DNA from 4 places in the Actinoplanes sp. NPDC051513 genome. Region 2 is predicted to be linked to each of the others. Evidence: riboswitches for the same ligand, from Rfam matches in the RefSeq annotation. Region 2 holds a riboswitch; each other region holds the start of a gene.
What was found. A riboswitch is a leader RNA that binds a small molecule or an ion and turns the genes downstream of it on or off. The one in region 2 is predicted to bind cyclic di-AMP.
Positions count from the first base shown of each region.

Region 1: linked by a shared signal. The riboswitch ahead of ACIA5D_RS13925 (NlpC/P60 family protein) and the one ahead of ACIA5D_RS15030 (C40 family peptidase) in region 2 are both predicted to bind cyclic di-AMP.
Region 3: linked by a shared signal. The riboswitch ahead of ACIA5D_RS30175 (coiled-coil domain-containing protein) and the one ahead of ACIA5D_RS15030 (C40 family peptidase) in region 2 are both predicted to bind cyclic di-AMP.
Region 4: linked by a shared signal. The riboswitch ahead of ACIA5D_RS09335 (NlpC/P60 family protein) and the one ahead of ACIA5D_RS15030 (C40 family peptidase) in region 2 are both predicted to bind cyclic di-AMP.

Region 1 covers NZ_JBITDW010000003.1:817,187-822,494, forward strand. The annotation lists gene ACIA5D_RS13910 (dTMP kinase) at 1-381, shown strand, start outside; gene ACIA5D_RS13915 (SDR family NAD(P)-dependent oxidoreductase) at 444-1,130, opposite strand; gene ACIA5D_RS13920 (RNA polymerase sigma factor RpoD/SigA) at 1,704-2,708, shown strand; gene ACIA5D_RS13925 (NlpC/P60 family protein) at 2,787-3,713, opposite strand; cyclic di-AMP (ydaO/yuaA leader) riboswitch at 3,769-3,907, opposite strand; gene ACIA5D_RS13930 (DUF3817 domain-containing protein) at 4,122-4,439, opposite strand; gene ACIA5D_RS13935 (hypothetical protein) at 4,450-4,866, opposite strand; gene ACIA5D_RS13940 (DUF6158 family protein) at 4,952-5,179, shown strand; gene ACIA5D_RS13945 (DUF1360 domain-containing protein) at 5,216-5,308, shown strand, end outside.
Region 2 covers NZ_JBITDW010000004.1:119,550-124,857, reverse strand. The annotation lists gene ACIA5D_RS15040 (FAD binding domain-containing protein) at 1-406, opposite strand, end outside; gene ACIA5D_RS15035 (XdhC family protein) at 526-1,596, shown strand; cyclic di-AMP (ydaO/yuaA leader) riboswitch at 1,721-1,877, shown strand; gene ACIA5D_RS15030 (C40 family peptidase) at 1,884-2,396, shown strand; gene ACIA5D_RS15025 (hypothetical protein) at 2,492-3,478, opposite strand; gene ACIA5D_RS15020 (Pr6Pr family membrane protein) at 3,483-4,202, opposite strand; gene ACIA5D_RS15015 (DinB family protein) at 4,205-4,678, opposite strand; gene ACIA5D_RS15010 (SAM-dependent methyltransferase) at 4,749-4,976, opposite strand; gene ACIA5D_RS15005 (nucleotidyltransferase domain-containing protein) at 5,008-5,308, opposite strand, start outside.
Region 3 covers NZ_JBITDW010000010.1:221,586-226,893, forward strand. The annotation lists gene ACIA5D_RS30170 (glycoside hydrolase family 65 protein) at 1-1,045, shown strand, start outside; gene ACIA5D_RS30175 (coiled-coil domain-containing protein) at 1,102-2,145, opposite strand; cyclic di-AMP (ydaO/yuaA leader) riboswitch at 2,149-2,299, opposite strand; cyclic di-AMP (ydaO/yuaA leader) riboswitch at 2,508-2,657, shown strand; gene ACIA5D_RS30180 (coiled-coil domain-containing protein) at 2,698-3,672, shown strand; gene ACIA5D_RS30185 (ABC transporter ATP-binding protein) at 3,696-4,472, opposite strand; gene ACIA5D_RS30190 (ABC transporter permease) at 4,465-5,308, opposite strand, start outside.
Region 4 covers NZ_JBITDW010000002.1:865,614-870,921, reverse strand. The annotation lists gene ACIA5D_RS09345 (epoxide hydrolase family protein) at 1-585, opposite strand, end outside; gene ACIA5D_RS09340 (MarR family winged helix-turn-helix transcriptional regulator) at 654-1,106, shown strand; gene ACIA5D_RS09335 (NlpC/P60 family protein) at 1,298-2,290, opposite strand; cyclic di-AMP (ydaO/yuaA leader) riboswitch at 2,305-2,443, opposite strand; gene ACIA5D_RS09330 (M56 family metallopeptidase) at 2,566-3,468, opposite strand; gene ACIA5D_RS09325 (BlaI/MecI/CopY family transcriptional regulator) at 3,465-3,812, opposite strand; gene ACIA5D_RS09320 (cytochrome ubiquinol oxidase subunit I) at 3,890-5,254, shown strand; gene cydB (cytochrome d ubiquinol oxidase subunit II) at 5,268-5,308, shown strand, end outside.

The sequences.
Region 1 (5,308 bases), on a different contig from region 2:
GCCCGCGCGGCCGGCCCCCGCGCCGAGCGTCGCGCCCGCTGGGCCTACCGCCTGTTCCCGAAGCCCGGCGTGACCTTCCTGCTGGTGGTCGACCCGCAGATCGCCCACGACCGCATCGAGGCCCGCGGCTACGACCACGAGAGCACCGAATACCTCGCGGGCGCCGCGGCCGCCTACCGCTCGCTCCCCGAGTACGACAGCTTCGTCGTCATCGACGCGAACGGCACCCCCGGCCAGGTCGCCGCCGCGATCCGCGCCCGCCTGCCGCTGCCCGCCCCGGTCACCCCGGCCGGTTCCCGGGCGCGCGCGATGATCCTGGCCGGCGCCCCGCTGCTGGCCGGCGCGACCGCCCTCGGCTACCAACTCGTCGAGGCTCTGTGAGCCACCCGGGAAACGCAGGCCGGAGCCACCCGGAGAAGGCAGGACCGAGTCGCCCGGAGAACTCAGGCCTGGCCGTAGACCGGAATCTGCGCGCCCGTCGTCGGCGCCGAGGCGTCCGAGGCCAGGAAGAGGATGGTCGGCGCGATCTCCTCGGGCCTGACCCACTTCGAGAAGTCGGCGCCGGCCATGTCACGCCGGTTGGCCGGGGTGTCGATGACGCTGGGCAGGATCGTGTTGCAGCGCACGTTCTGCTTCTTGTACTCGACGGCGACCGCCCCCGCGAACGCCAGCACCGCCGCCTTCGCGGTGATGTAGCCGGCCGCGCCCGGCCACGGCGCCACCGCGGCCCGCGACGACACGCACACGATCCCGCCACCACCGGCCGCTACCAGGTAGGGCAGCGCGGCCCGGGTGACCAGATAGGTCGGCCGGAGGTTGCGCGCCAGCAGCCCCTCGAACTCGGCGACGGGGGCGTCCGCGACGAGCCCGCTCCCGCCGTACGCGCCGGCCAGATTGACCACCGCCCGCAGCGGCGCCCCCGGATCGCCCGCCGCGACGGACATCGCGGCAGTGATGTCCGTCTCATCGGTCAGGTCGGCCTCGACCGTGATCGCGCCCTCCGGAAGCCCCTTCCGGCCCGGCCGCACGGGCGCGACAACCCGCCACCCGTCCGCCAGGAAGGCACTCACCGTGGCCGTTCCCAGCCCGCCCGCGCCGCCCGTAACGAAGACCGTGCGCCCGTTCGTCATGGGGATCATGCTGCCCGTTCATCCGCCCGGGACGGTGTGGTTTTCGTCACGCTCACCGGAGGATGGCCAGGTGGTCGCCAATAGTTACCAAATACGCCGTCACCTGCACGGGCGTCACCCGTGCGGGCGAGTGAACTACGGCGGGTCGTGCCGCATTGTGGCAGGTGGTCCCGTTCGGCACCGCGCCTCGGGATCTTTTTGATGAGGCTTTTGGTTCAAGCCGGTCGCGAAGCTGTCGATGCTGCACGTGAACCCAGGAAGCCGGACGGCCGTACTGGGTAGTGATGGACGTCCCAAGGTCGGTGGTGATGCCCGTCGCTGCGACAGGTGGGGGGCCGATGGTGTCATTGAGACCAACGCGGGTAAGCGTTCTGCTGCGCGACCGACAGCGGCGGCGGCGCGCGAATGCTGTGCCACGAGCCCCCTTCAGGAACATCGCATGCGGCTCTCAGCAATCACCCAGGCGTTCGTGACACTTTCGATCCACCAGCCGGAATCAGTGCGAGCAGTCATTTGTTGTGTAGATGCCAGTAACCGCAAGGTACGAACTGCGGACGTTACGGGGAGGAACTGATGAACACAGGGTTTGCCCGTAACGGGGTAAGTAGTGAACGCAATGAGGGGACCGTGGGCAACGTGGAGAAGAACACCGTGATGCGGACCGACCAGGTCGCCGAGGAGCGTGACCTTGTCGGCGTCTACCTGCACGAAATCTCCCGGACGCCACTGCTGAGCGCAGCCGAGGAAGTCGATCTTTCCAAGCAGATCGAAGCGGGCCTCTACGCGGAGTTCCTGCTCGACGAGGGCGAGACGCCGCGTGGCGTGAGCCGCGAGGAGCTCGAGCGGATCGTCCACGAAGGTCAGCGGGCGAAGGACCTGTTCATCCGGGCCAACCTGCGACTGGTCGTGTCGATCGCCCGGCGCTACGTGCGCTCCGGCATGCCGATGCTCGACCTGATCCAGGAGGGCAACACCGGCCTGGTCCGCGCGGTCGAGAAGTTCGATTACGAGCGCGGCTACAAGTTCTCGACGTACGCGACGTGGTGGGTGCGCCAGGCGATCAGCCGGGCCATCGCCCAGCAGGAGCGCACCGTGCGCCTCCCCGTGCACCTGGTCGAAGACGTCAACCGGATGCGCAACGTCACCCGCCAGCTCGTCCGCGAGCTCGGCGCCGACCCCGAGCCCGACCAGATCGCGAAGGCGCTCGGCGTGACGGTCGAGCGGGTCAACGAGCTCACCCGCTGGGCTCAGGACACCGTCTCCCTCGACACGCCCGTCGGCGACGACGGCGACACCAACCTCGGCGACCTGGTGGCCGACAGCGACGCACCCTCGCCGGAAGAGATCGTGCTGACTGCCCTGGAGCGCCAGCGCATCGAGGGTCTGCTCAACCACCTCGACGACCGGTCGGCCGGCATCATGCGGGCGCGGTACGGCCTCGAGGACGGCCGGGAGCACTCGCTGACCGAGGTGGCCTCGCGCTTCTCGCTCAGCCGCGAGCGCATCCGCCAGCTCGAGATCCAGGCGCTCGGCCGGCTGCGCGAGCTGGCCCGGGCCGAGGGCCTGCAGGCCGCCTGATCTTCGCACTTCCCCCGGATTTCCCTACGCGAAAGGCCGGTACCCCATTGGGTACCGGCCTTCTTGGTTCCGCGGTTGTTACTTGACCCGTCCGTAGCCGTACGGGGTCATGATGTTGATCGTCCTCTTCTTGACCGGCTCGCCCTCGCGTGACGCGTCGATGATCATGCCGCCGCCGACGTACAGGCCGACGTGCCCGAGGCTGCGGTAGAACACCAGGTCGCCCGGCTGCAGTTGCGACTTGCTGATCCGGGCGGTGGCGCTGTACTGCGCGGCCGCGTTGTGCGGCAGCGACTTGCCGGCCTTGGACCAGGCGGCCATGGTCAGGCCCGAGCAGTCGAACGTGTTGGGGCCCGCGTCGCCGTACCCGTAGTAGGCCGGCTTGTTCGCCTGCGTGTACGCGAAGTCGACGGCGATGCCCGCCTTGCCGGAGATGGCGGGCGCCGGGCCGGCCGCTCCCGCGACGCCGGTCTCGGTCGCGCTGCCGTACGCCTGCACACGCATGGCGCGCAGCTTCTTGATGTTCGCCTCGATCGTCTTCTTCCGGGCGTCCATCGCCTTGAGCTGCGCCGCCTGCTTGGCCTGAGTGGTCTTCAGGGCCGCCTGCCGGTCGGCGAAGTTCTGCGTGGTCTCGGTGAAGTCGTTGATGTCCCGCTGATTGGCGCGGTTGATCATCTCGAGGAGGCTCATCTTCTCGACCAGGCCGCCCTGCTCGTTGCCCAGCAGCGCGCTCATCGGCCCCACCCGGCCCTGCATGTAGGCCTGGGAGGCGATGGTCTCGACCTGTGCCTCGGCCACCACGAGCTTCGCCTTGGCGGGCGCGAGCGAGGCCTGGAGGGTCTTCTGGTCGTTCGCCGTCTTGGTCAGGTCGATCTTGAGCTTGTTGTACGACTCGGTGATGTCCTCGAGCTGGTTCGAGGCGGTCTCGATCTGCTTCTTGAGCTCGGTCTCGGACGGCGCCGCGTGTGCCGCGGTCGCCACGGATCCGGTGATCGCGATCGCCATCGCCGCGACCATGAGTGCCCGAAGCCTGGTGCGGGGGGTTGGCACCGGTTGCTGACCTTTCTTCCGCTGCGGCCGCCTACCGGGTTAGCTGACGCCAAATCCGGGCGGTTCAGTGGGCGGGAAGAAGGCCCTGCTGCTCCGCAGATTCAGCCCAGAAACGCGGTTCCCCGGCTCAACTCGGGCCCGCGCTCGCTCCGGGGGAGGGCGTGCGAGGACACCGCGCCGATTGGGCGGCGTTGGCCGGCGCCACCGAGGGATGTGGCTGCGGACCGAACCAACCGCATTAACTTATCGATGCGCGAAACAAAATCAAGGTCTCTACGCGGGATTTAAGGAAAAGGCCAGATATGCGTGATTGATCCCGATAACGCATTGTCATTCGACGAAGACGGCGCGTCATTCTCGCGATCAAATGGGACTTTTCACCGGTTCCACGGGAACCCACGCGTGGCTGACCTTACGCTCGGCCCAGAACGAGAGGAAGGGGATGGTTCCGGCCGCCATCACCAGGATCATGCGGAGGAAGGGCCACCCCGCCCGGCGCGCCAGGTCGAAGGTCAGCACCAGATAGACCATGAAGAGGAAGCCGTGCGCGGGGCCGACGATCGCCACCACGGTGTCGTTGTCGGCGAGGTACTTCAGCGGCATGCCGACCAGGACGAGCGTGAGCAGGCAGACGCCGACGATCCACGCGATGATCCGATAGCGGGTGAGCGCTCCCTGCACGTTCCACGTCCTATTTCGTCGAGGTGTAACCGGGGTAGTCGGCCGGTCCGGCGCCGGGATGGGCTGCGAGCCAGGCGAGGTAGTCGTTGTAGGCGGCCAGCTCGGGGTCGTCTTCGGCGGGCGCCCTGCTGACCGCGACCCGCACGGGCCGGCCGACCGTAACAGGCGAGCCTGGGAGCTTCTCGGGCTCTTCGTCCCTTTCCTCCGGCGCCTCGGCGGGAGGCTCGCGGGCCAGCTGGACCTCGCGGTACCAGAGGAAGGCGAAGAAGGCCGCGAACACCGGCCATTCGAAGGTGTAGCCCCAACTGAGCGTGTTGCCGCCACTGGCCCGGCTGAACTGCCACCACCCCAGCCCGAGGCAGCCCGCGATCGCGACCAGCGCCAGGACATGCCGCACGATCCACGCCGGCGTCCACAGCCCCTTCATGCACACGAGGGTACCGGCGGCACGTTTGCCCGCCGTCGGCGCGGGCAACCGTTCTGCCAGGTGATGACCACGACGGAGGTGCACGATGGCGGACGCCGAGACCGGGACCGGCGTGGACCCGGCCACGCTTGACGACGAGGACCTGTTCCGGGAGTTGTCCAGCCTCTATCGCGCGCGGATGTCCACGCTCCGGCACGGCCCCGGCGCGGCCCTCGACAACCACTTCCGGCGCACTGCCGAGCTGGAGACCGAGTACCTGACCCGCTTCCCGGGCCGCGAGGTGGACCCCGCCCGACTGACGCAGGACTTCTGACCGCCCGCTCGCCCGCCCGCTTGCAGGAGGACCCCCATGACCGACACCCTGCGCGACCGGATGGCGCACGTCGCTGACGCCTATGCCCCACACGAACACCGGCCGCTCGACGGATACCTGGTCGCGATG
Region 2 (5,308 bases):
CGTCGAGCGTCGTGCACACCGCCGACAGGTCCTCGCTCGGATCGGCCTGGCACAGCGACCCGCCGAGCGTCCCCCGGTTGCGCACCACGGGGTCGGCGATCACCCGCTCGGCCTCCCGGAAGATCGGGAACGCGGCCGCCAGTTCGTCCGACTCGAGCAGCTCGCGGTGCCGGGTCAGGGACCCGATGCGTACGTCGTCGGCGTTAATGTTGATGTAGCCCAGCTCCTCGTGGAGCGGGTTGATGTCGATCAGGTATTCGAAGTTCGCCAGGCGCAGCTTCATCATCGGCAGCAGGCTGTGCCCGCCCGCGACGAGCCGCGCTGAGCTGCCCAGACGTTCCAGCAATCCAATGGCATGGTCGACAGTGGTGGCACGTTCGTACTCGAACGGAGCCGGCACCTGCACGATGCACCTCCCGGAGTTGCGGTGAATCTCGCGCGGGCACCCATCAAAGTCAACAGCTACCTAAGGGATCTCTTAACTAGCCGTTGACGATCCGGCCCTTGATCACGGAAGGTGAGGTCGTGCGGGACATCATCGACGGGCTGGTCGCGTGGCGCGCGGAGGGCATCGCGTTCGCCGTGGCCACCGTCGTGCGCACGTGGGAGTCGGCGCCCCGCCAGCCCGGCTCGTCCATGGCGGTCAACGAGCGCGGCGAGGTCCTGGGCAGCGTCTCGGGCGGGTGCGTCGAGGGCGCGGTCTACGCCGCCGCCGAAGAGGTCATCCAGACCCAGAAGGCACAGCAGCACACGTACGGCGTGAGCGACGGCGACGCGTTCGAGGTGGGCCTGACGTGCGGCGGGACGATCGAGGTCCTGGTCCAGCCGTCGGTAGCCCTCGCCGACGTCGACGATGTTCTCGCGGCGATCGCGTCGGGCCGGCCGGTCGCGACCGTCTCGCTGAACGGCAGGCAGCTCGCGGTCTGGCCCTCGCACGTCGTGGGATCGCTGGGCGACGCGGGCCTCGACCGCGCGGCCGAGCAACAGGCGGCCGGCATGCTCTCGGCCGGCACCACCGGCGTGGTCCACCTCGGCACGCACGGCGAACAGCGCCTCGACGAGATGGAGGCCTTCGTGCAGACCTATCTGCCGCCGCCCCGCATGATCGTCTTCGGTGCGATCGACTTCGCCGGCGCGGTCGCCCGGATAGGCGGTTTCCTCGGCTACCACGTGACGGTCTGCGACGCGCGTCCGGTCTTCGCCACCCGCAAGCGTTTCCCCTCGGCCGACGAGTTGGTCGTGCAATGGCCGCATCTCTACCTGGAATCCGCGGCGGTCGACGAGCGCACCGTGCTCTGTGTCCTCACGCATGACCCCAAGTTCGACGTTCCGCTGCTCGAGGTCGCGTTGCGCACCCCGGCGCGGTACATCGGCGTGATGGGCAGCCGCCGCACCCATTCCGACCGGATGCGCCGCCTGCGCGAGGCCGGCGTCTCCGAGGCCGCGCTGGCCCGGTTGTCCGCTCCCATCGGCCTCGATCTGGGCGCCCGCACCCCCGAGGAGACCGCGGTCGCGATCGCCGCCGAGATCGTCGCGTCCGCCTGGGGCGGGTCCGGTCTGCCCCTCACCGGGCTGGACGCCCCGATTCACGGGTAGCCGTCCGGGAGCAACCCCCGGCTTTCCCGCCGTTTTCCCGACGACGGCCGATCTCGTCTTGCGCCGCGTTGCAACACCAGCGGCCACCACCGCCGCGCGGACGCCGAGTCCCGCCCACCGCGTGCGGTCCATGTCTCCGAATCGGAAACTTCAGTGGGCGGGAGCGGGGGACCCCTCTTTTTCGCCGGCTCGCCGGCTCCGGGGTGAAGTCGCCTTGATGCGACGGGCCGCCTTCAGGCCCAACCCGACAGCTAACCTCGCAGGCGGTTGAAGGACCAAGGATCGTCTTGTCTGCTCGTGTCCGCTTCGCCATGCCCACGTTCGCCGTCGTCTGGGCGTTCCTGGCCCTGATGTCGCTCCTGTTCGCCCCGTCGGCCGCCCAGGCGGCGCCATCGTCACGGCCCGCGGTCTCCGCCGCCGTCCCGCTCTCCCCCGCCGGCGCCGCGCTGCTGCGCGGCAAGCGCATCGTCGCCGCCGCCAGCGCCCAGCGCGGCAAGCCCTACCGGCGCGGAGCAGCGGGTCCGGGCGCGTTCGATTGTTCCGGCCTTTCCGGGTACGCCTACCGCGCCGCCCACATCCGCCTGCCCCGCACCGCGAACGCCCAGTACCGCGCCGCCCACCCGATCAGCCGCGCCGCGGCCCGCCCCGGCGACCTGGTCTTCTGGGTACACGGCCGGCACGCGTACCACGTGGCCGTCTACGCCGGCGGCGGCCGTGTCTGGCACGCCCCGAAACCGGGCGACCGCGTCCGCCTCGCGCAGATCTGGAACGCCGGCCAGGTCCGCTTCGGCCGCATCTAGCCCGCATCCGCGCGCGCCCAGTCAGTACCTGCTAACGAGGTACTGGCTGGGCGTTTCGCCAACTGCTGCGCGACCGCGGTTCGGCCGGCGCTCGCCTAAGCGTCGGCCAGCCGCAGAAGGACGGCGCCCGGGTCGGGCCCGTACTTCGCGGCGTAGGCCTCGGCCGCCCCGCCCGGTGACGTCGGCGCCAGGACGTACTGCTTGCGGCCGTTCTCGCTGATCGTGACCTGATGATCGGGGTGGAACGCCTGTGACAGCGCGACCGGATGCACGTTCACCCAGTGCTCGCCCTCGTGCACCACGTACCGCAGGTCGTGCTCGACGACCGCGTCGTGCACCGTGAAACGCAGCCGGATCCGGCGGTGCTCGCCGAGCTGCAGCAGGCCCGCGCCGTTCCACCGGTTGTCGAACGCCTCCAGCGCCAGCTCGCCCAGGTCGCCGCGGACCCGGACCTCGCGCTGGTAGCTCTCGCTCACCCGGCGATTGCGGAACAGGCCGTACGAGAGCCAGTCGTCCACCCGGTAGCAGGCGTGCGCCGGCCCGACCGGGCTGATCCGTACCTCGAACAGCTCGGCGTGGCGCTCGGGCAACGACCGTACGAGATCGTCGAGCCGTTCGATGTTCTGCCGGATCAGCGCGACCGCGTCGGTCGGCGCGACCTGCCGGGCCCGCTCGGCGGCGTCCGCCGACGACGGATCGGTGAGCAGGATGCGGAAGCGCACCCCGCGCTCGAGCGCGGCCCGCACCGCGGCGGCGAAGGCCTGCTCGTTCCGCGGCTCCAGCAGGCCGGTCCAGAACTTCCAGACGTCCACGTTGTCCCGGGCCTGTTCGATCCGCCGGATCACCGCCCGGTAGTCGAGGCGGTTGCGCCACCGCACCGAGTTGCGGTTGAGCGAGAGCACCAGCGGCTGGAGCACGAGCACCGCGAGCACCAGGTCGAGCAGGTTGGACCCGATGTTGATGCGCAGCTCGGTGCCGAAACCCTCGGTGTGCCGCACGGGGTAGAGCAGCAGAAACCCGGCCAGCAGCAGAAGGGCGCCGATCAGCGCGTACAGATAGGACAGGCGGAACGGGCGGCGCATCCCGTCATCGTTGCAGATCTATGCCCGCCGCATCGATCTCCTCTTCCGCCGGTTCGGTCCCAGCGCGCGCCGGTTTTGTCCGGGCGCGCGCCCGTTTTGCCCCTGCGAGCGCCGCCAGCCGATCCAGGCCGACCACCGCGGCGCCGAGCGCCCCGAAGACCACCGCCAGCTGCACGAACTGCAAGCCCACCCAGTCGTACCCGTGCTCGGCGGGGTCGAGGAAGAAGTACGGATACCGGACCGGCGCCGCGGGCAGCAGCCCACCCCGGAGCTCGATCATCAGGCCGTAGCCGAGCGGGTAGGCGATCCACAGTGGAATGTCGCGCCGGCGCACGATCCGGTGTGGCCCGAACAGCACCCAGTCGGCCAGCACGAGCACCGGCACGACGTAGTGCACCAGGAACAGCGACCGGTTGGTCAGTGCCTCGCCCGGGTCGGCGGCAGCCAGGCCGGGCAGCGGGTTCTCGCCGTGGTTGAGCATGAAATGCGAGATCAGGCAGGTGATCAGGATCCACAGCGTGACCGCGCCGCGCCAACGGGGCGCGGGCGGCTCGATCGTGCCGCGCTTGACCATCCAGTAGAGGGCGCCCACGAAGTAGGCGAGCGTCAGCAGGTTGCTCTGCGCGGTGTAGTAGATGAGCCGTTGCTCCGCCATGAGCAGTCCCGCCGCGCCGCAGGCGACGATGGCCGCGCGCAGCCAGAACTGGGGCCGGGCGTAGATCACGCCTACCGTCCGGTCGATCCGTCGATGAGCTCCCGCAGAATGTCGGCGTGCCCCGCGTGCCGGGCCGTCTCCTCCAGCATGTGCCCGATGACGAACCGCAGGTTGCACCGCGGCTGCCCGTCGTCGCGCGCCATCATCTGCTCGAGGTCCCCGTCCGCGAGCACCGGCGCGACGCGTTGCCACGCGGCCTCGTACGCGTCGATCGCCTCGCCCAGGGTGTCGCCCTCCCGGACCTCTTCGTCCGGGAGGGCGAGGTCCTCACCCGCGAAGCGCACGAGAAACCACGACAGTTCGGCCCAGGTGAGGTGTTTGACCAGCCAGAGCAGGCTCGTGCCGCTGCCGACCGGCGACTTGCGCGCCGCCTCGTCGCCGACCCCGGTCACCTTGCGCACCAGCGATTCCCGCTGGAACTGCAGGAGCCCCACCAGCGTCGCCCGCTCCCCCGCCACCGTCCGCGACGGCCGTCGATCAACCATGCGGGCAGCATAGGGCCTGGCCTGCCGATCACGACGGGCTGCGGCGTGGCCCAGGCGGCGAACGACGGCGTCAGCGGACGCGGGCGACCAGACCGTTGCAGGCCACGTCCTCGATCGCCGGGCGCGCCCGAGGTTCGCCCTCCGCGTGCCAGAGCGCGACCGACGCCAGGCCCGGGTCGACGAGCTCGAGGCCGTCGAAGAACGCCGCGATCTCGCCGCCGTCGCGCGGGGCGAAACTGCCGTCCGGGTTCTGCGCGGTCGGCCGGCCCACCGTCGTGTCGTTACGCCCGTCCGTCACGATTCCCCGTCCCTCGCATGTGGACGGAACTCTAGGCGCGGTAGCCCTCGAACAACGGCCCACCGGCCCGCTCGAGGATCTCGGTGGCGAAGCCCGCCGGATCGTCGCGGGCCGCCAGCCAGCGGGCCGCGAGCGGAGGGTCGAGCTCGCGTAGCTCGCGCAGCAGCCACTTCCCGCCGCTGATCCACCGGCCGGCGAACGCCGGCGCGGCGCGCCCCGCCTCGGTCCAGAGCGCCGCGGCGATCACCGTGCGCTCGCCCGCATCGCCGGCGTGCCGGTAGTCGTCGAGCAGGTCGGTGAGGCCGTACCGCAGCCGGTCGCGCTCGGCGGCG
Region 3 (5,308 bases), on a different contig from region 2:
CGTGCAGGCCACCGGCGACTACGACTTCGAGCGCGAGGTCGGCCTCGAGCTGCTGATCGAGACCGCCCGGCTGTGGCGCTCGCTGGGCCACCACGACCGGCACGGCCGCTTCCACATCGACGGCGTGACGGGCCCCGACGAGTACACGGCCGTTGTGGACGACAACATCTACACCAACCTGATGGCCCAGCAGAACATGTTCAGCGCGGTCGAGGCGGCCAAGCGCCACCCCGACCTGGCCCGCCAGCTCGGCGTGGACGACGAGGAGATGGCCTCCTGGCGGGACGCGGCGGCGGCCGTGCACATCCCGTACGACCGGGAGCTTCAGGTGCACCAGCAGTCGGAGGGCTTCACCCGGCTCCAGGAGTGGGACTTCGAGAACACGCCGCCGGAGGCGTACCCGCTGCTGCTGAACTACCCGTACTTCGACCTGTACCGCAAGCAGGTGGTCAAGCAGGCCGACCTGGTGATGGCGATGTTCATTCGCGGCGACGCGTTCACGCCGGAGGAGAAGCAGCGCAACTTCGCCTACTACGACGCTCGGACCGTCCGGGACTCGTCGCTGTCGGCGTGCATCCAGGCCATCCTGGCCGCTGAGACCGGCCACCTCGAGCTCGCCCACGACTACCTGGGCGAGGCCGCGCTGATGGACCTGCACGACCTGCACCAGAACTCGCGGGACGGCGTGCACGTCGCGTCGCTGGCCGGCACGTGGATCTCGCTGGTCGCCGGCCTCGGCGGCATGCGCGACTTCAACGGTCAGCTGTCGTTCGCGCCGCGCCTGCCCAGCCGGATCGGCAACCTGGAGTTCTCGATGCTCTGGCGCGGCCTGCGGCTGCGGGTGAACGTGACGGCCGACGACGTGACGTACTCGCTGCGCAACGGCGGCGGCTCGGCCCGCCTCGTGCTGAGCCACCACGGCAAGGAGATCGAGGTGACCCAGGTGAAGCCGGTGACCGTGCCGATCCCGCCGGCGGGCCCGGTCGGCCCGTCGCCGACCCAGCCGGCCGGGCGCGCTCCGGTGCGCCGGGCGCCGCAGGACTGACCGATATTGAAAAGGCCCCCGCGGGAATGCCGCGGGGGCCTTCTTCGGCGGGGCCGTTAAAGCATCGAGACGTGTACGTGGTCCTTGTGAGTGCTCGCGCCGTGATAGGACTTCCAGCCCGTCGCCGGGAACCAGATCTGCTGGAACCAGATGACGTAGTAGATGCCCAGCCGATCGGCGTTACGCACCAGGAACGCCATGAGGTCGTTGCCGTAGTTCTTCATGTCGGTGTTGTGCGCGACCGAGAATCCGCTCTTCTGCAACGACCAGTCGCAGGCCCGGCCCTTCGGGTGCTCGAACGGGCCGCCGTTGCGGTGACAACCGACGAAGCGATTGAAGCCCGCCTTCTTCACCTCTTGGTACATGTGCAATGTACGGGCGGTGATGCAACCACTCGTGGTCGGATCGTTCACCGTGCATTTCTCCGGCGAGAAACCGCCGTCGGAGTTGCGCGGGGCGGGCGCCGCCTCCTTGGACACGGCGTCGACGAAGCCGCCGGTGAGGTTCTTGCCGCCGACCAGCGCGAGCGCCTTGTCGGCCGCGTCCTTCTGCTTCTTCATCGCGACCAGGTTGGTCTGCTGCTGCTTCACCTCGGCGTCGAGCGCGCTCTTCTTCGCCGTGACCTCGTCGATCGCCGCGTTCAGCTCGTGCAACTTCCGGTCGTGCAGGGTGTTGATCTCCTCGAGCGAGACCGCCTTGGCGAGGAAGTCGTCCGACCCCTGGCTGCCGAGCAGGAAGCTCGCGGCGCCGAGGTGGCCGGTGCGGTACTGCTGCGATGCGATGGCGTTGACCTCGGGAATCAGCGCGTCGCGCTTGGCCTCGGCCAGGTTGATCTCGACGGCCAGCTTCTTCTGGGTCGTGGTCGACTTCGCGACCGCGGCCTTCGCCTGTACGAACTTGCGGTTCGACGACTCGAGGATGTCGTTGAGGGTGGAGTTCGACTCGATCTCGTCACCCTTTTCGTCGGGCTGAGCCGACGAGGACGACGACGAGTCGTCGGGATCGGCGCTCGCGGGCGCGGCGGGTGCCGCAAAGAACGAGACAGCCACGAGCGGCGCCAGGGCCAGGGTCAGCCACCGGCGACGGGGGCGTACGGTCATCCAGGTTCCTTCCGGGTTACCGCCGACCGGGTTAGCTGACGGGTTCGGGACGGAAGCGATCCCTACCACGCCTCGTCTTGCGACTCAGCGCGGATACACCCCAAGTAACCATGGGTCCCCGGCTCGCCTCGCGGCGATTGGGCGGCGGCCTGCCGGCGCCTCGGGGGCGGCGCCTTCGGCGGCAGAGCCGCGGGTGAGTTTACCCGAGGTCGCTGAACACTTCAGGACCCAGGAAACGCAAATTCGGTAATCCTTCGGCGACGTTCCGTAAGAAAGTGACCGGCGGTTATCGGGCAATGGCGCAGAGTGCGAGATCTGTCGATCAATCGATATCATGGGTATGGTCGGTCACGGTCCCCGCCCGGGGGCCGCCGCCTAATCGCCTTTCGGCGAGCCGGGGAACCATGAGTTCCATTGGGGTGAATCCGCGCCGAGTCGCAAGACGAGGCGTGGTAGGGAACTTCCGTCCCGAACCCGTCAGCTAACTCGGTCGGCGGCCGACGGAAGGAACAGTTTGTGCGGCACATTACTGTCCGCCGGCGATTAGCGGCGATGCTCGCCATGCTGGTGGCCGCCTGCGGTCTGGCCATCGCGGTCGCGGGCCCGGCCACCGCGGCCCCGGGTGACACCGGCGACGACGGCGAGGGCGGCTCCAAGTCCGTGATCGAGCAGGTCGAGGCGGCCTCCAAGGGCTACCTCGAGGCCAAGGACGCGCTGGCCGCCTCGAAGAAGCGCCAGGCCGGGCTGACCGCCCAGCTCAAGCAGCTGGACGCCGACCTAGGACCCCGGCAGAAGGCGTTCGACCAGATCATCCAGCAGTCGTACAAGAGCGGCCGGCTCGGGCCGATGAGCGCGCTGCTCACCGCGGGCTCGGCGGGCGGATTCCTGGACCGGGCCGAGACGCTGCAGACGGTCGCGGTCAAGGAGAAGGCCGTTCTCGGCGAACTCCAGGCCACCCGCGACGGCCAGGCCCAGGCGAAGCTCGCGATCGAGGCCACCATCCGTGACCAGCAGAAGCAGGTCAACGTGATGGCCAAGCGCAAGGCACAGGCCGAGAGCGCGCTGAAGGCGGCCAACGCCGGGCAGGACGACCCGCAGCCGAGCGACGGCGGCAGCAGCAAGGGCGCGTCCGCGTTCCAGGGTGGCAGCGGCATGGTGGACGACCCGACCAGCGGTGGCCGCATCACCCAGCGCATGCTGCACGCCATGCAGCAGGCCCAGGCGGCCGGCTTCACCCACTACGTGCACTGCTTCCGCGAGCAGAACAGCGGCGAGCATCCGAAGGGCCGGGCCTGCGACTTCGCGGCCGACAAGGGTGGGTTCGGCGGGGTGGCGACCGGCAGCAGCAAGACGTACGGGAACAACCTGGCGAACTACTTCATCAACAACTCGAGCAAGATCGGCGTGCTCTACGTGATCTGGTTCCGGCGCATCTGGCTGCCTTCGAGCGGCTGGAAGTCGTACTCGGGTGGCAACGGCGACCCGTCGAGCGACCACACCAACCACGTGCATCTATCGGTCAGATAGCTGGACTGGAGGAGTACGAGACCTCATTTCTTCACGAAGGTCTCGTACTCCTTCAGCACGTCCTCGGTCGGGCCGTCCGCCTTGATCACGCCGCCCTCGAGCCAGATGCTGCGCTCGCAGGTGTCCCGGATCGACTGCTCGCTGTGGCTGACCAGGAAGACCGTGCCGGCCTCCTCGCGCAGGTCACGGACCCGCTGCTCGCTGCGCTTGCGGAACTTCGCGTCGCCGGTGGCCAGTGCTTCGTCGATGAGCAGCACGTCGTGCCTCTTGGCCGCGGCGATCGCGAAGCGCAGCCGGGCGCCCATGCCGGACGAGTACGTCCGCATCGGCAGCGAGCTGAAGTCGCCCCGCTCGTTGATGCCGGAGAACTCGATGATGTCCTTGACCTGCCCTTTCACCTCGGCCGGGGTCATGCCCATGGCCAGGCAGCCGAGCGTCACGTTGCGCTCGCCGGAGAGGTCGTTCATCAGCGCCGCGTTCACGCCGAGCAGCGAGGGCTGGCCGGCCGCGTAGATCGCGCCGCCCGGCTCCACCGGCAGCAGCCCGGCGATCGCCCGCAGCAGGGTCGACTTGCCCGAGCCGTTGGTGCCGATCAGCCCGATGGCCTCGCCCTTGTAGGCCACGAAGCTGGCGCCCTTGACCGCGTGCACCTCGCGCACCGCGGCGCTCTTGGTGCGGGTGACCAGCCGCTTGAAGCTGCTCACCGGCGAGTTCTGCGCCGCCGAGACCGAGCCGTGGATGCGGTAGATGATGTGCGCGTTGTCCGCGATGATCGTGGGGATCCGCTCGTCGTCAGCCACGGCCGTAACCCTTCTCTCCACGCCAGAAGTAGGCGTACCCGCCGATGCCCGCGACCAGCGACCAGACGATCGCCTGGATCCACAGCCGCAGCGGCGGCCCGGCCAGCTCGACGTTCTCCATCAGCGCGTGCCGCATGAGCTCGATGAAGACCAGCATCGGGTTCGCCTGGACCACGGCCAGCTTCCACCCGTGCAGGTGCTCGGTGAACTGGGTGACCGGGTAGAGCACGGCCGAGCCGTACATCCAGACGCGCATGATGAATGGGATGAGCTGGCGCAGGTCGTGCAGCTTGGAGCCGAGCCGGGCGACCAGCATCGAGAAGCCCGCGTTGAAGATCGTCTGCAGGATCAGCGCCGGGACCAGCAGCAGCCACTCCCACGTGACCGGCTCGCCGGTGAACAGCACGATGCAGATCAGCACGGTCATCGAGGCGATCATGTTGCGCGCCTCGACCAGGGTGATCGACAGCGGCAGGCTGGCCCGGGGGAAGTGCAGCGCCCGGATCAGGCCGAGGTTGCCGCTGATCGCCTGGACGCTCGCCTGCACCACCGCCTGCGTGTAGCCGAAGATGAAGACGCCGGTGCACAGGTACGGGATGAAGTTGCTGACGCCGTGCTTGGTGTTCAGCAGCACGCCGAAGATCACGTAGTAGACGCCCGCGTTGAACAGCGGGGTCAGCACCTGCCAGATCATGCCGAGCCGGGTGTTGCCCAGCGCGGCCGAGACCTTGGCGCTCGCGAACTCCCAGATGAAGTGCCGGTACGACCAGATCTGCCTGGTGTATTCCGGCAGGCTGGGCAGTCGTCCGGCTGCGCCTAGTCCATGTTTCCGGGCC
Region 4 (5,308 bases), on a different contig from region 2:
GTAGGCGCCGCCGGTCGGCATGAAGTTGATGTGTACGCCGATCACATGCTTGGGGTCGGCGGCGGACACCAGGCGCGAGATGCCGGAGCCCCAGTCCCCGCCCTGGGCGCCGTACCGTTCGTACCCGAGCTCTGCCATGAGTTGCACCCAGGCTTGCGCCACCCGCTGCTGGCCCCATCCGCGTGAGCGGGTGGGCCCGGAGAAACCGAAGCCCGGAATCGCCGGGATCACGAGGTGGAAACGTGGCGTGAGCAGTGGGATCAGGTCGAGGAACTCGACGACCGAGCCGGGCCACCCGTGGGTGAGGATCAGCGGGATCGCGTCCGGCGACGCCGAGCGGATGTGCAGGAACCAGACGTTCTCGCCGTCGATCGTGGCCGTGAACTGCGGGTATGCGTTGAGCCGCGCCTCGTGGGCACGCCAGTCGAGCTTCTCCCAGGCGTGGGCGAGCTCCTGTACCCGGCTGAGCGGGATGCCGTAGTCCCAGCCGGCGCCGGGCAGCTCGTCGGGCCACCGGGTGCGGGCGAGCCGGTCGTTGAGGTCGTCGAGGTCCGCCTGCGGAACGTGGACGCGATATTCGTTCATGCCACTAACGTTAGTGTCGCTAACGTTAGAACGGCAAATGTTAGGTGTACGAATGTTAGGGTGGTCACGTGGAGGACGTGGAGCACTTGCCCAGCTGGCTGCTGACCCAGACCGCCGGGTACGCGGGACGTATGGTCAGCGCCCGGTTCGCCGACGTCGGCGCCCGCGGGTACCACTACCGCGTGCTCTCCTCGCTGGCCATGAAGGGCCCGGCCAGCCAGGCCGACCTCGGCCGGCGCGTCGGGATCCACCTCAGCGACATGGTCAAGGCGCTGAACGAGATGGCGGCCGCCGGCTTCATCCGGCGCGTGCCCAACCCGGACGACCGCCGCCGGAACATCATCATGATCACCGACCAGGGCCGCGCGCGCACCGAGCAGCTGGCCCGCCAGGCCGGCTCCATCCAGGACGAGCTGCTCGAGCCCCTCGACCGGGCGGAGCGCGAGCAGCTGACGACGCTGCTGACGAAGCTCTACCGGTATCACCGGATGCAGGAGTCCGCCCCGCCGCCGATGGAATGAGGGCCGCGCGGGCAAGACGAGTACACCTCGCCCTGGCTCGACGAGGGCTTCACCGACATGACCGACCTGTACTTCGGCAAGACCGGCGCCGGCTGCGGGATCACCCGGCAAATCCTCGGCCGGGAAGCTGACCAACACGAAAGGGGCCGCCGGATTTCGTCCGGCGACCCCTTTTCGCGTACGGAAGAAACTCAGCCCGGCCGCCGGTAGCCGGCGATCGGCCCCCGGTCGATCGTAGCCATCCGCACATGGTCACCCGTGTGCGGGGCGTGCACCACCATCCCGTCGCCGATGTAGATGGCGACATGATGAAGGCTCCCTGGGTAGTAGAAGACCAGGTCGCCCGGTTGCAGGTTGGCCCGGGACACCGCCTTGCCCTCGTTCCACTGGTCCTTCGTGTAGTGCTCGAGGTGCACACCCACGCTGGCCCACGCCGCCTTCGTCAGACCCGAGCAGTCGTAGCTGTTCGGACCCTCGGAACCGAAGACATAGGGCTTGCCGATGAGGTCGCAGGCTTTCTGCGCCGCACGGCCGCCCGCGTCGTTGTTGTAGGTGGCGGGGCACGGTCCGGTCTTGTACGGGCCGTCGGACTCGCCGGCCGCCCCGTACGCCTGGAGCCGCAGCTTCTGCAGGCCGTCGATCTTCTTCTGGATCGCGGTCTTCTGCTTGGCCAGGTCGGCATCGCGGGCCGCGATCGACTTGGTCAGCACGTCCAGGTCGGACTTCATGCCGGCGTACTTGTCGCGAAGTTTCGCGACGCCGGCGATCTGGTCCTGCTGGTGCCGCGCAAGCTGATCGAGATAGGTCAGCTTGGCGGTCAGCCCGGTGGGCGAACCGCTGACGATCATGGCGTTGAATGCGTTCGGCGCGCCCTGCATGTACGCGTCGACGGCCATTCCACGAACCTGAGACAGGGCGACGTCCACCTGCACCTGGAGCGGGGTGAGCTGCTTGGTGAGGTTCTTCAGCTGAGCCTGGTTCTTGAGCAGTTTGCCGTGCACGTCGTTGTACTGCTCGATGACCGGCTCGAGTTGGTTCCACTGCTTGTCGATCTCGGCCTCGACGCTGGCCGGAGACGGTGCTGCTTGCGCTACGGACGGGCCGGTGAGAACGATCCCGACCGCGGCGACGGCGCAGACCAGGCTGCGCAGAACTGCGGCGCGGCGCGCCCCAATCCGTTTCACGTAGGTGCGTTATCCCTTCTTCCCTAGCGCCGCCGACCGGGTTAGCTGACGGGTTCGGGCGGGAAGCGCGCCCGGCCGCAGGGGGACTGCGGCTTCACCCCGACTACTCGGGTCCCCGGTTCGCCGCACGCGGCGATTAGGCGGTGATCCGTCAGATCGGCCGGATGGACGATGGGGGGCTGCCGGACCGCCGACCACCGTACCCTCGATCATGTCGTTAACTGAAGTTGCCACGGCGGGGAAACTTCCTGCACGGCCTTCGCTACCCAGTGTGATCACAGTGGCCAGGCGTCCAGCGCCCGGTCGAGCCAGGGGACGACCAGGATCACCGTGGGTAGCACGAGCAGGGCAAGCGCCACGACCGCGACGCCCGCGTTGAGGGCCGTCGAGGGTCGCTGCGGGGCCGCAAGGCGGTCGAGCCGGCGCCGTTGCGAGTTTCGTTCGGGCACGACTTCCTCCGCCAGGGGGACGGCGTCGGTCAGCCGCTCCAGCGCGCCGCGCAGCGGCGCGGCGCCGACACGTTTTCTGGCGGCGTCGTCGGCCACCATCTCCAGAAGCACGTGTACGGCGTCCAGCGGCGCCCGGCTGCGCACGGGGCGGGGCACGGCGCGATAGAAGGCGGTGAACGACTCCATCACCATCTCGTGCCGGTGGCGCAGGTGGGTCTGCTCGTGGGCGAGGACGGCGTCGACCTGGTCGCGGTCGAGCAGCCGCAGGGCGCCGTCGCTGAGCACCACGCGCGCCTCCCGGCCCGGCACGCAGTAGGCGAGCGGCAAGTTTCCGGCGAGGACCCGGACGTTCCCGGCGTCGAGCTCCTGGCGCTGCTCGGCCCGGTCGAGCAGGTCGACGAGGAGGCGATGTTTCGCGCGGCGGGCGCGCGAGCGCCGCGAAACTCCCCACAGCGAGACGAGCAGCCGCAGCACGATGACCGCCGCCACGGCGAGGGCGCCGATCAGCGCGGCGGCGGTGACCGGTTTTCCGGAGCCGGCGGCGCGGGTCAGCTCCTCGGGGGCCGCGAGCACGACACCGAGCGCGGAGAGCACCGCGGCCAGGGTGATGGCCTGCCACAGCAGCACGGCGGCGGCGGGCGCCCGGTCGGGCCAGCGTGCCCGCGCGAGCAGGCCGGGCACGATCAGCGACAGGGTGAGCCCGAGCGCGCCGAGCAGCAGCGCCGTCATCCCTTACGGGCGGCTTCGATGGCGGCTTGCAGCGCATCCGGCGAAAGTTGCCCGACGAAATACGCGAGGGCGGCGTCGCGGTCGGGGGTGGCGCTGAGCGCGTCGAGCATGACGGACGCGGTCATCTCCTCGCGGGACTGCGCCGGGACGTACCGGTAGGCGCGGTCTGCTTTTTGCTGCACGACGACCGATTTCTTGGCCAGGCGGTCGAGCACGGTCATCACGGTCGTGTAGGCGAGGTCGCGGTCGCGACTCAGCGACTCGTGCACCTGCCGCACCGTGAGCGGTTCCGCGGCGTCCCACAGAACCGTCATGACCTCACGTTCCAGGTCTCCCAGCGCCATGTGTCCCACTCTACTGCACGGCGTCGTACTACACGTCGTAGTATCTACTACGAGACGTCGTAGAGGGGGGAACTCGCATGGACGTGCTCGACCTGACGCGGTTGCAGTTCGCGGTGGTGACGATCTACCACTACTTCTTCGTGCCGCTGTCGATCAGCCTCGCCGCGATCGCGGCCGGCCTGGAAATCACGTGGCTGCGCACGAAGAACGACAAGTTCCGTGATCTCACGAAGTTCGTCGGAAAACTTCTCATCGTCACGTTCGCGGTCGGCGTGGTCACCGGGCTCGTGCAGGAGTTCCAGTTCGGCATGGGCTGGAGCGCGTTCGCGAAGTTCTACGGCGACGTCTTCGGCCCGACGCTCGCCATCGAGGGGATGCTGGCTTTCTTCCTGGAGGCCACGTTCCTGGCGCTCTGGTATTTCGGCTGGGACCGGCTGCCCCGCCTCGCGCACGCGGCCACGATCGTGGTGGTCTCGCTGGGCACGATCCTGTCGGCGTTCATCATCCTGGCCGCCAACAGCTTCATGCAGAACCCGATCGCGTACGAGATGGACCCGGCGACCGGCCGGGCGCGCCTCACGTCGTTCTCCGAGCTGTTGCTGAACAAGGTGAACCTCGCCGCGTTCCCGCACACGCTGTCGGGGGCCGCGATGATCGGCGGCGCGCTGCTGCTCGCCATCGCGGTGTGGCGCATGGCGGCCGAGCCCGCACACCGGACCCTCGCGCGGCTCGGCGCCTGGGTGATGCTGGCGGGCGGGGCGGCCACCGCGGTGACCGGCGACCACCTGGGCAAAGTGATCACCGAGGTCCAGCCGATGAAGATGGCCGCCGCCGAGGCCCTCTACGAGACGACCAAGGGCGCGCCGTTCTCGATCATCACCACCGGCAAGCCACTGCCGTCGTTCACGCTGGACATTCCCTGGTTGCTGTCGATCCTCGCCAAGGGCTCGCCGGGCGCCACCGTCCAGGGCATCGACGACCTGCAGGCGCAGTACGCGGCGCAGTACGGGCCGGGCAGCTACGTGCCGATGATCCCGGTGGCGTTCTGGACGTTCCGCCTGATGATCGGGGCCGGGATGCTGGCGGCCGCCGTTGCCGCGTTCTACCTCTGGCGTACCCGAAAGAATCGTGCCGCCCCCCGCTGGCTGACCCGGTGGCTGCCGCTGATCCCGCTGCTGCCGGCAGCGGCCAACACGCTCGGCTGGATCTTCACCGAGACCGCGCGGCAGCCGTGGATCGCGTTCGGCCTCACGAAAGTTTCCGACGGCATTTCTCCCGGCCTGACCAGCGCGGAGGTCCTCGCCTCGCTGATCGGTTTCGCCGTGATCTACGGGGTGGTCGCCGTCGTCTGGTTCCGCCTGATCCGTCATCTCGCCCGGCAGCCGCTCGCGCCGCCCGCGGATGCGCCGGACAAATCACCCGAACTAGCGCCCGTCTACTGAGGGGACCTCCGCTGTGATCACCTTCTGGTTCTCGATCGTCGTGCTCGCCTGGGT